Regions from separate parts of the Marinomonas sp. genome, predicted to be linked through region 2. Evidence: predicted binding sites of a transcription regulator. Region 2 holds the regulator's gene; each other region holds the start of a gene.

Region 1 (3,854 bases), 1.4 Mb from region 2:
TCATAACGACAGCAGCGGCAGCTAATTCCGCTGAAAAGCCAGAAGCCGGATGCATTTTAGTAAGATTGTGACCTACCGTTTGGATGACTTCTTTACCGATGAACCATAAACCAACGATAAGTGCGACACCAAAGGTTAGCATGGCAATGGTTGGAACCGCGGCTTTTGAGCCAATTTCACCGGTTCGTAGAATGTCCATGATAGCTGCGAAAGGGCCAATCGCATTGGCTATATCGTTCGCGCCATGGCTAAAGGCAAAACCTGCCGCAGTAAAAACCTGCATCCAACTAAAAAGCAGAAAGGTCGATTTGTCTAATGATTTGCCTTTCAACGTTTTAGTGAAGATAGCCATGATTAACCAAACAATGGCGCCGATCATGCCGATAATCAGATAATTATCCAGCTGTGTTAATCCTAGGTTCATGTGCTTCAAACCTTTAAAAATCAACATGGCCGAAATTAACGTTGCGCCAAGAGCTGCAAAGATCGGAACATATACTTCTAGTGCTTTGGTAGCATTTAGCTCATTACGTTTTGATTCAATTTCATGAAGTTCTTTATAATAATCAGACTCCAGTTCATCTTTATCAAAATCGCCTTCCTTAACAGTGAGAGCATCACGAGCCATTTGCGTGGTGTAGGAAATTTGTTGAATTTCCGCCATGCGCTCAAAGGCTTTTTTGTGTTCTGCTTTGTAGGCTTTTTTCTCTTCTTTAATTTTTACCAACTCTTCAGAGGCTTGATCATTAAAATTAAGAATGTATTTTTTGATTTGTGAATACAAAAGGTAAGCCGCGACTCCACCAAGCACTGGAGACAAAACCCAAGAAATCGCAATCGTGCCGATTTGATCCCATTTAACCAAAGCAAAGCCTGTTTCTGCGCCACCAATTAAAAATCCTAATGTAATCGAGCTGCCAACAATACCGCCAATGATTGAATGCGTTGTTGATACTGGCCAGCCCCTTTTCGTAGCGATCAATAGCCAAATAGCTGCCGCAAGCAGTGCCGACATCATAATGTAGACAAATTGCATCGGATCGACTTGTATTTGTGATAGATCAACAATGCCTTTACGAATTGTTTTAGTTACTTCACCACCTGCAATGACAGCGCCGCTTACTTCAAAAATGGCTGCGACTAACAGGGCTTGTTTGATTGTTAATGTGCCTGCGCCGACGCTGGTGCCGAATGAGTTTGCAACATCATTACCACCAATATTAAATGCCATGAAGACACCAAATAGTGTGGCAAGAATAAATAAAATGACATGATTGGAATTGGTGTAATTCAATCCCCAAAAGATGAAATAGGCAATGGACACTAAGAAAATAGCAGCAAAGAAAATATTAAAACTTCTATCGCTGTTATTCTGTTCAATTACAGACATAACGACTCCCTAACTAATTGCTATTAAAGCGCTTCTATTCTTAAGAAATGCAGTGATATTCTTAGTAAAGGAGATTGCCTTTTTAAGATGACAATTTCATGACGTTATTGCTAACAATTCGCGTTTCAAAATGGCGGGAATAGCATTTTGGTTTATTGGATTCTAGATATCAGCAACAAGTGATGCCGCATTATGCGGCATCACTTTCACGAAAATCGGTCAGTTCGTCATCAAATACAAGGGTGCTTTCATCTTCGTCATACATCACATCTTCATCTGGTTCTATCACTAGGTCTTCCAGTGCTTTTTTAGGTGCCGCTTCTGCTAGATCAAGCTGTGCACTGGATGCTTTATTCGCTTTTTTAGGTTTTTGAGGACTTTTCTTCTTGTTGCCTAAAATATCTAACAGAGAATCTTTGTTTTCAGCCAAATACATAGACAGTGCTTCTTTTTGAGAATGATCGCCTGCTAATTTGCTTTCATCTAAAATCTCGTACAACGCCTCAGCGGTGTCTAATAGTTTGTCGTATGCATCGGCTTCAGTTTTAGAAGTAAACGTCATTTTTTCGATTCCATCGCGTTCTACAACATATTTGATAATTACAGGCATAATCCACCTCATGAAATAAAAATACTGTATAAATATACAGTTATTTTTCGTCGTTTGTCTAGCGCTTTTATTTGTTGATCCTGGCAATGATTGTTAAAGTGGCGGTCTTGATAAAGGAAGCACTTTTTATGCCTGTTGATTTTTCCCAGTTAGACTTTTCCATTTTGATGGATCACGTTGAGATCGTTCTAACGATCACTTGGATCTTTTTGTCGTATATTATTAGACGTTATACAAAACGTGTCATTCGTATTAATCAAAAAATTGAGCATGATAAAAAACGTCAGAGAATCAACGCAGTAGACAACATATTTAATTTATTCTTAGTAGTTGGCTTAGTGCTTATTTGGTCATCTGAGTTACAAAATATCGCGATTTCAATCGCTGCTTTTATGGTGGCCTTGGTTATCGCAACAAAGGAATTTATCGCTTGCATCGTTGGTGCATTTTATCGTGCTAGTACGCGACCATATCAGGTTGGCGATTGGATTCGAATCGCCAATTATGAAGGCGAAGTGACCGATAGTGATTGGTTATCGACGACACTATTTGAAGTTGATCTGAAAGGTGGCAGTTACACCTATACAGGTCGTACGACGGTGGTTCCCAATAGTGTCTTATTGCTGCACACGGTTCAAAATCTGAACTACATGCGCCGCTATGTGACCCATACTTTCTCTATCTCTCGTAGTACTGATGATGTGAATTTGTTTACGATAAAAGAGCAAATTTTAGAAAAAATTCGTGAGTACAGCGAGCATTTTCACGATGTTGCTATTCGTTATAACAGCCTTATAGAAAAGCGTTTAGACATTAAGATTTCAGGCCCTGAGCCAAGAGTTAGAATCACCACCACACCTGAAGGTTTTAATGTTTTTACGGTGTCGCTCTTTTGTCCAACCGAAGAAGCCGTGGAGATAGAGCAAAAAGTCACTGAAGATTTTATGACATTTTGGTATGAAAAACGTAATGCATATCTAGGAAATAAGTAAGTAGCATTCAATTTTTTGATACTGAATGTTAGTGGTTTTTTTGCTCATTATTAAAAGGGAATTTATGTCATTTTTAAGAGTTATATCAACAGTCGGTTTGCTTGTATCCTGCTTAATAGTAAGTGGCTGTGATAATTATGTCGTCACTGATAAAGAGATCAATGATAGCCTTGTAGAAACGTTAAAAGAGCCTGCACATAATCATATTACTGGCAATCTTTATACATCAGTGGGTTTATACGTTGATAGTCTAAATATAGAGTTATCAGATCGGAAGGGTGGTTTTGCTTTAGCTAAGCTTAAAGGTCGTCTAGTCTCTAGGTACTCTAATATTGAGCAGATTGGTGTCAGTATATCGTTTAAAGCTGGGGTAAGATTTTATGAAAATGAAGTGTTGCTTGTTGATCCTGAAATATCAAAGCTTAAGCTGTCAGGCAGTTATATTGAATCGGTGCCAAGGATTGCTCGTTGGCCTCATGAACTTAATGCTAAGAGTCTTTTGCGTTCTTACTTAGATGAGCATCCAATCTATGTGCTAAACCATTCTTTCATTGAAGGGGTGAGCGCATTCAGATTGAAAGATGTTGTGATAAAAGAAAAGAGCTTAGAGTTCGTAATTCGCTAGTTAAGTATTCATACAACTTCTATAATGCCCCAATACAATAGAGCCAGACATAACAAGCGCTAGCGCTTAATTATTGAATTATTAATGAGGAAACAGCATGTCGATTGCAGACAATCAAGTCGTTCAATTTCACTACACTTTGCGTCATGGCGAAGAGTTGATCGAAACTTCTGCGGGCAAAGATCCAGCGGCGTATTTACATGGCCACGGCAATGTTATTCCAGGGCTTGAAAAAGC
Region 2 (3,854 bases):
ACGGCGAGACGAAAACAACACCAAACTGCCCTTTTCCGTATTCACATGCTTATCTAAATAGGTAACAATTTCTGCGGTATGTTGCTCTACTCTATTAGGTTCATTCTCCATATCTGGAACCACTAAAAGACCACTTTCTTGAAAATTAAACGGACTAATCACTCGTAGGTATTCACTCTCGCGTGGCACGCCAGATCGCATATTAAAACGATGAAATTGATTAAGCGCGGTTAACGTTGCGGACGTTACTACCGCGCCGAAGCATTTATCCCACAACTGCTGCCTTAATGTGTTCGCAGCAAGAATCGGAGAACCACCGAGTTCAATATCTTGTTCCATGCCTTGACCAGATAAAACCAACCAACGTGCATTAGGCGGAAAGTTCTGATCGTCAACCGTAGAATATAAACGCCAAAGCCCAATGCATTGCTCTAAACGACCAAGAATGACACCCAAAATAGGCTGCCAAGTTTCTGCTGTTTCCGGTGTTACACCCATCCCTTCATTTTGCTTCGTCTTTTTACATTCGTCTTGGATACTTTCAATGTTGTTGAATAATTTTTGATAAGACGTTTGTAAACTGTAAGCCAGCTGGCGCAACTCATCTGGAATTTGACCAAACTCAAAGCGGTGCTGATTATTTTCTTGATCTAAACCCAATCCCTGAATATAAGGCGCTAAACCTTGCTGGGCATATTGGATAAAGTTCACGATACTTTGTATTTGCTGAGGGATTTTTAGTAATAGCTGTCCAGTCAGACTAACATCGTCAGTTAGCTCTTGCTTTAAGTTGACTAGATTTTTTTCTAGCTGACGCAACCAAGCAATACTTTGCTGCAAGCGAACTTCATGACGAAAGTGCCCTATCGCTTTATCAGGAAGATGATGACCCTCATCAAAAACATAGATGGTTTCTTTTGGAGGAGTAAGAATCGCGCCACCACCCAATGACAAATCCGCCAATACCAAATCGTGATTGGCAACAATCACATCAGCCACTTCGATTTCAGCACGCGCTTTAAAAAACGGGCAGGCGGAATAATTCGCACAATTACGGTTGGTGCATTGCTGATGATCTGTGGTTAAGCGTCGCCAGTCTTGATCTCGAACGATGCCCGCCCAGTTATCTTTATCGCCATCCCAGTCGCCTTTTTGCAAAGCGGCATCCATTTCTTGATAAAGGACAGTGTTCACATCATCAGAATGCAAGTGCTGCTCAAACAGGCCCGCAAACATATCATCCATAGCTTGTTCTTCTGAGCTAAGAAAGCCCTCAAGATTATTCAAGCACAAATAACGCCCCCGCCCTTTAGCAAGAGTGTACTTAAAAGTAAGATCGGTATGCTCGAGCAAGTCAGGCAATTCTTTATGTAGGATTTGTTCCTGAAGCGCGACCGTTGCCGTAGAGATAATTAATTTGAGGCCACGGGCTTTCGCAATAGGAATCGCCGCAAGGCAATAAGACAAGGTCTTACCTGTGCCTGTTCCGGCCTCAATCACGGCAACATGCTTTTCTTCAAGGCGTTCGCCTTCCGAGCCTTGTTTAATGTTACCCAAGGTTCGAGCGATTGCACCAATCATCTGGCGCTGTCCAGCCCTTGGTTTATGGGACTTCGCATCCAAAGATGCTCGGTATGCAAGTTGAATCTGTTTTTTTAGTTCGTCTGAAAGCATTTATATCATTGAGTATAGTTAGGAATGCTGTATATAATAACAGTAACTGTATAAACAACCAGATAACCTATGATTAAATTAACCAAAAGACAATCTGACGTACTAGAAACCATTCGCGAATTTATTGGTGAAACAGGTTTTCCACCGACCAGAGCAGAAATAGCACGCCGGCTTGGGTTTAAATCTCCTAACGCCGCCGAAGAGCATCTCAAAGCCCTATGTAAAAAAGGCGCAATAGAAATGCTGTCCGGCGCATCAAGGGGAATACGCTTAGTTGATCGTGCATCAAATGACGATCCTGCAGACGACCTTGGCTTACCTGTCATCGGCAAAGTCGCTGCAGGTTACCCTATTTTGGCTCAGGAGAACATTGCTTCTCATGTGAACATCCCAGCCAATATGTTTTCACCACAAGCCGATTACTTCTTGTCTGTCTCTGGGACCAGTATGAAAGACATCGGAATCATGGAGGGTGATTTATTAGCGGTTCATAAAACCACTACTGTGCGCAACGGCCAAATTGTCGTTGCTCGCATTGGTGATGAAGTAACGGTTAAACGCTTCGAACAAAAAGGCAGCATCGTTCGACTTATTCCAGAAAACGAAGAGTTCAATGACATCATTGTCGACCTTGAAAGCGAAGAGTTTGCCATTGAAGGCTTATCTGTTGGTGTAATTCGCCAAGGGCTTTAAGTAACCGCTGCCACATAAAACAAACACTATTCCAATAAAAAAGCGAAGCTTGTGCTTCGCTTTTTTATTTCAGCCTATGCTGAACTCCATCGGTATCATCATAGCTGATTTAGTGCAGAATCTTAGGACGAAACTCCTCATCATCAAGATACTCCGAGTCATCGTCAAAAAACGAATCATCCGAATAAACAAAATCAATGCCCGCATGAAACATGCATTTTGCTAATTCAAAATAACGATCCTTTAAATAAGATCGAGTGTCGTCTGAAATCTGCAGTGTCGCTAATGGAACGGTTTCCTCACCACCCTCACTGGCTGGACGCAGGACGATATCGCCGTTATCTAGCTCAACAATTTCTAGGTAGGATTCTTTCATATTCAATACTCTGATGACTCTTCTCTAAAACGTAATACCAATTCAACCAACTTGGCCAAATAAAAACTTACAGACGCTCCTGCGTCACTTCCACGACCAATTAGGTTATCACTTTGAACAACTGATGACATAGAGGCGCGACACTCAAACTGAACTAAATAGGCCTGGTTCAATTGAAAACACCAAGAATCAGAGCGAGACAGTAAATCTGCCAACTCAGCTAAAACTGGAACGACGACTTGCTTGCTTTCTGACTCAGCTAATAATTTAGTAACATCAAGCGTCCCCGTTAAAGAGTAAGCTGATGCCACCTCTTTCAACAGCCCATTAAGCGCGCTTCTTAACTGGAAAATAGCCGAGCTTTCCAGCCCGACTTTTAACCATGCTTCGTCACTATCTTGACTCTGCTTAATGAAGCGTCTTGCCGTATCCAGCTTTTGATTGGTTAGGCTAGCTAAACTAGCGCCACTCATTTCTTCTTACCTTCCTCAATCACCCATTTAGAGCCAACATAAAATGCCTTCCAGCCAGTTGGTTTGCCCTCTTCTTCCGTCATGACATATTGCTCTTTCGTCTTACGGCTATAGCGGATGATTGCAGGACGACCTTCAGAATCTTTTTTAGGCGCTTTTGCAAAAAAGTGATATTTAGGGTCTATTTGATCCATATATGGCAGTAACTCTTCAACCAAAGGTGCACGAGTTTCACGCTTACGCGGAAATTGGCTAGCTGCCAAGAATAAACCAGTTGCACCATCACGAAGAACATAGTGATCTTCTACTTTTTGGCAAGCAAGATCAGGCATTGGTACGGGGTCCATTTTTGGTGGTGCCGCTTCGCCGCTCTTCAATAACTTACGAGTGTTTTTACACTCGTCGTTAGTGCAACCAAAGTACTTACCAAAACGACCAGTTTTAAGCTGCATTTCTGATCCACACTTATCACATTCAAGCGTAGGACCATCGTAACCTTTGATTTTGAAAACACCAGTTTCTACTTCGTAACCCGAACAAGCAGGATTATTACCACAAACATGCAGTTTGCGATGCTCATCCATTAAATAACTGTCCATGGCAGATCCGCAGATCTTACAACGATGCTTATTGATAAG
Region 3 (3,854 bases), 1.7 Mb from region 2:
AGGCTCAAGAGATTTCAATACTAGCTCTTCAACCAAAGACTCCAACTTAGAACGAGTCAATTTCACGTTCAAGTGTTTAGGGCCAGAGGCATCAGCCGTAATGTAAGGCAAGTTAACTTCTGTTTGAGAAGAAGAAGACAACTCAACTTTCGCTTTTTCACCCGCTTCTTTCAAACGTTGTAGCGCCAGTGGATCGTTGTGAAGATCGATGCCAGATGATTTCTTAAATTCTGCTGCTAAGTATTCGATTACGCGCATGTCGAAATCTTCACCACCTAGGAAAGTATCACCGTTTGTAGACAATACTTCGAATTGTTTCTCGCCATCTACATCGGCGATTTCGATGATAGAGATATCGAATGTACCACCACCAAGGTCATAAACCGCGATAGTAGAGTCGCCAGAGCTCTTGTCTAGGCCGTAAGCCAAGGCAGCCGCTGTTGGCTCGTTGATAATACGCTTAACATCAAGACCAGCGATTTTACCAGCGTCTTTTGTTGCTTGACGCTGAGAGTCGTTGAAGTAAGCAGGAACAGTGATAACCGCTTCTGTTACTTTCTCGCCTAGGTAGTCTTCCGCTGTTTTCTTCATTTTCTTAAGAACTTCAGCAGAGATTTGTGGTGGCGCTTTCTTGTCGCCTTTTACTTCTACCCACGCATCGCCATTGTCTGCAGCAATAATTTTGTAAGGCACCATAGAGATGTCTTTTTGAACGACGTCGTCTTTAAATTTACGACCGATTAAACGTTTAACCGCGAACAAAGTATTTGTTGGGTTGGTTACCGCTTGACGTTTAGCTGATTGACCAACTAGCACTTCACCATCTTCAGCAAATGCGACGATGGAAGGAGTTGTGCGATCACCTTCAGCGTTTTCAATAACGCGAGCTTTCTCGCCATCCAATACGGCAACACAAGAGTTCGTTGTACCTAAGTCAATACCAATGATTCTACCCATGGTTTGTATCTCCAATAAATTCGTTTATGACGATGATAATTCTGTATTTGGGTACGCTTAAAAGTATTTCAAGCGTCCAGTGTCAAAAAATTGACAGTATTTTTAAGCGGCGCTCGAAACCACGACCATTGCTGGGCGCAATAAGCGGCCATTAATGGTGTAACCCTTCTGCACAACATCCATTACCGTGTTCGCTTCTAGCTCAGGGTTTGGCACCATCGTAATGGCTTGATGCAGCTCAGGGTTAAACGGTTCGCCATGTGGATCAACCACTTTCACTTCAAAGCGAGCCAACGTCTCAAGCAAATCTTTTAACGTCAGTTCTACACCTTCACGCACAGGATCGGACTCACCTGTGTCTGGCGCAGAAGTTAAAGCACGTTCAAGATTGTCTGCCACGTTCACAATCGATTTAGCAAACTTTTCTAAACCAAACTTGTGCGCTTTCTCGACATCTTGTTCTGCACGACGACGTACGTTTTGTGCGTCGGCGTGAGCGCGAAGTGCCGCCTCTTTATACTGAGCGACTTCTTCTAATGCTTTTGCAAGCTCATCATTTTCAGTAACTTCTTCTAGAGTCTCTACTTCAGGCTCTAAAAGCTCTTCTACTGTTTCGTTTTGCGTTTCGCTTTTCAAATCATGCTCCGCATCTTGATTAGGATTTTTTTGCTGCTCACTCATTTTCAACTCCAAATAACAGAAACAATACTTCCTATGTGCAGGGTATATGGGGTCAGCTTTTAACCTTTCAACACTAAAGCCGCATTAATTTCATGGGAATTAAATTTACTAACTAGACTTGTCAAAAAACAACCAAGTACTGTATAAATAACCATATAAATATATTCTCTCTTTGGAGCACTCTATGCTGACTAGCATCGCTATTTCCAACTTCGCCATTGTTGAATCCTTAGAACTGGAATTCAAAAAGGGCATGACCGTGATTTCAGGTGAAACAGGGGCAGGTAAATCCATCATGGTGGATGCTCTGTCACTTTGTTTAGGTGATCGTACCGATGCAGCAGTCGTAAGACATGGGCAAAAAAAAGCCGACATCAGTGCCAGCTTCGATATACAGCACTATCCACACGTCCACAAATGGCTGGAAGAAAGAGACCTAGAACACGATCAACATTGCATATTGCGCCGTGTTATCAGCAAAGAAGGTCGCTCCAAGGCTTACATTAATGGCCGCCCTTGTACATTGAGCGACCTAAAAGACGTTGGCAGTCAGCTAGTTGATATCCACGGACAGCACGAACACCAGTCGTTACTTAAAAAGAATGCCCAAAGACAACAGCTCGACGAATATGGTCGTCTGACTGACTTGAGTAAAAAAGTTAGCCTGCAATACTCAACGTGGCGACAACTCAAAGAAGAACTGTCTGCTCAGCAGAATCGCTCCTCTGAACAAGACGCCAAGATCCAGCTATTGTCTTATCAAGCTCAAGAGTTGCAGCAACTTGATCTAAAAGAAGGCGAAATCGAAACGCTAGAAAACGAACAAGCCTTTTTGTCGAACATTGCCGATTCACAATTTAAAGCCTATCAAGCCAGCGGTATTTTGATAGACAGCGACGAAGGCAATATTTGCTCTTTGTTGCATCAAGCAATCAATAGTGCCAGCCAAATTCGTCCAGCTACAAAAGAATTAGAAAATGCGTTAGAAATGATGAACGTAGCCCTAATTCAGGCACAAGAAGCGGCAGATAGTTTGCATCACTACCAAGATACTTTGGAGCAAAACCCTGAACGCCTTATCGATATAGAACTTCGCTTATCTGATATTTACGATACCGCTCGCAAACACAGAACCTTACCAGAAGGACTTTTATCCTTACGAGAAAGCGTGGAAGCAGAACTAGACAGTCTACAAGGCAGCGAAGAAAGCCTAGAGTCACTGAAAGAAAAAGAAGAACAAGCCTATGAAAAACTCACCGCGCTTGCTACGACACTGACTGAAAAGCGCATTATCGCCAAAGACGAGCTAGCACAAAAAGTCGAAGAGCAAATACATGGATTAGGCATGCCACATGCGCGCTTCTTTATTCAATGCCAACCACTTAACCAAGTGTCGGCAAATGGTTTTGAAGACATCGAATACATGATTGCATCCAACCCAGGGCAACCTGCACAGCCATTGCGCAAAGTCGCCTCAGGTGGTGAGTTATCACGAATTAGTTTGGGTATCCAAGTGGTTACCGCGCACACATCGATTATTCCGACATTGGTTTTTGATGAAGTTGACGTGGGCATCAGCGGCGGCATCGCCGAGGTGGTTGGTCGCATGCTACGTTCTGTTGGCAAACGTGGCCAAGTCTTTTGTGTGACTCACTTGGCGCAAGTGGCAGCGCAAGGCAATCAGCATCTACGCGTCAGTAAACTGGTTGAAGATGAAGCGACGTCGTCTCAGGTCGAGCTACTCAAGGATCAAGACCGCACACAAGAAATTGCGCGCCTATTAGGCGGGTTAGAACTGACCGAGCAAACCTTAGCGCACGCTCGCGAAATGCTAGGTAACGTTCAACTGCAGTAGCATTACCACCAATAAAATCCAGATAATAAAAAAGGGCCTAAACTCTGCAATTTAGGCCCTTATCATTCATTACCCTTGGATAAACGAACGTTTATTTCTTCTTTGGGCGCACGTAAAGAATCAAGCTGTGGTCTTCAATCTCAAAACCATGCTCTTCAGCAATTTCATGTTGGCGCTTTTCAATGATTGGATCAACGAATTCAATCACCTTGCCCGTTTCCAGACAAATCATGTGATCATGATGATCGCCCTTCGCTAACTCAAAAACAGCTGTTCCTGCTTCGAAATGGTGACGTTGCACCAAACCTGCAGTTTCAAACTGAGTTAGCACACGGTAAACTGTTGCCAAACCAACATCTTC

What was found. Region 2 encodes LexA, which represses DNA repair genes until DNA is damaged. Its sites were predicted from a motif close to TACTGTNTANNTANACAGTA; they were not measured.
Region 1: the regulator LexA is predicted to act here: its motif matches at 2,023-2,042, upstream of ACO05V_RS20705 (YebG family protein).
Region 3: the regulator LexA is predicted to act here: its motif matches at 1,776-1,795, upstream of recN (DNA repair protein RecN).

What each region holds. Positions count from the first base shown of each region.
Region 1 covers NZ_OZ245329.1:4,326,795-4,330,648, reverse strand. The annotation lists gene ACO05V_RS20710 (inorganic phosphate transporter) at 1-1,390, opposite strand, end outside; gene ACO05V_RS20705 (YebG family protein) at 1,581-2,000, opposite strand; gene ACO05V_RS20700 (mechanosensitive ion channel family protein) at 2,129-2,992, shown strand; gene ACO05V_RS20695 (hypothetical protein) at 3,057-3,617, shown strand; gene ACO05V_RS20690 (FKBP-type peptidyl-prolyl cis-trans isomerase) at 3,715-3,854, shown strand, end outside.
Region 2 covers NZ_OZ245329.1:2,914,001-2,917,854, forward strand. The annotation lists gene dinG (ATP-dependent DNA helicase DinG) at 1-1,674, opposite strand, end outside; gene lexA (transcriptional repressor LexA) at 1,744-2,367, shown strand; gene ACO05V_RS13940 (hypothetical protein) at 2,477-2,743, opposite strand; gene ACO05V_RS13945 (DUF6586 family protein) at 2,746-3,216, opposite strand; gene topA (type I DNA topoisomerase) at 3,213-3,854, opposite strand, start outside.
Region 3 covers NZ_OZ245329.1:4,593,149-4,597,002, forward strand. The annotation lists gene dnaK (molecular chaperone DnaK) at 1-957, opposite strand, end outside; gene grpE (nucleotide exchange factor GrpE) at 1,060-1,638, opposite strand; gene recN (DNA repair protein RecN) at 1,823-3,493, shown strand; gene fur (ferric iron uptake transcriptional regulator) at 3,585-3,854, opposite strand, start outside.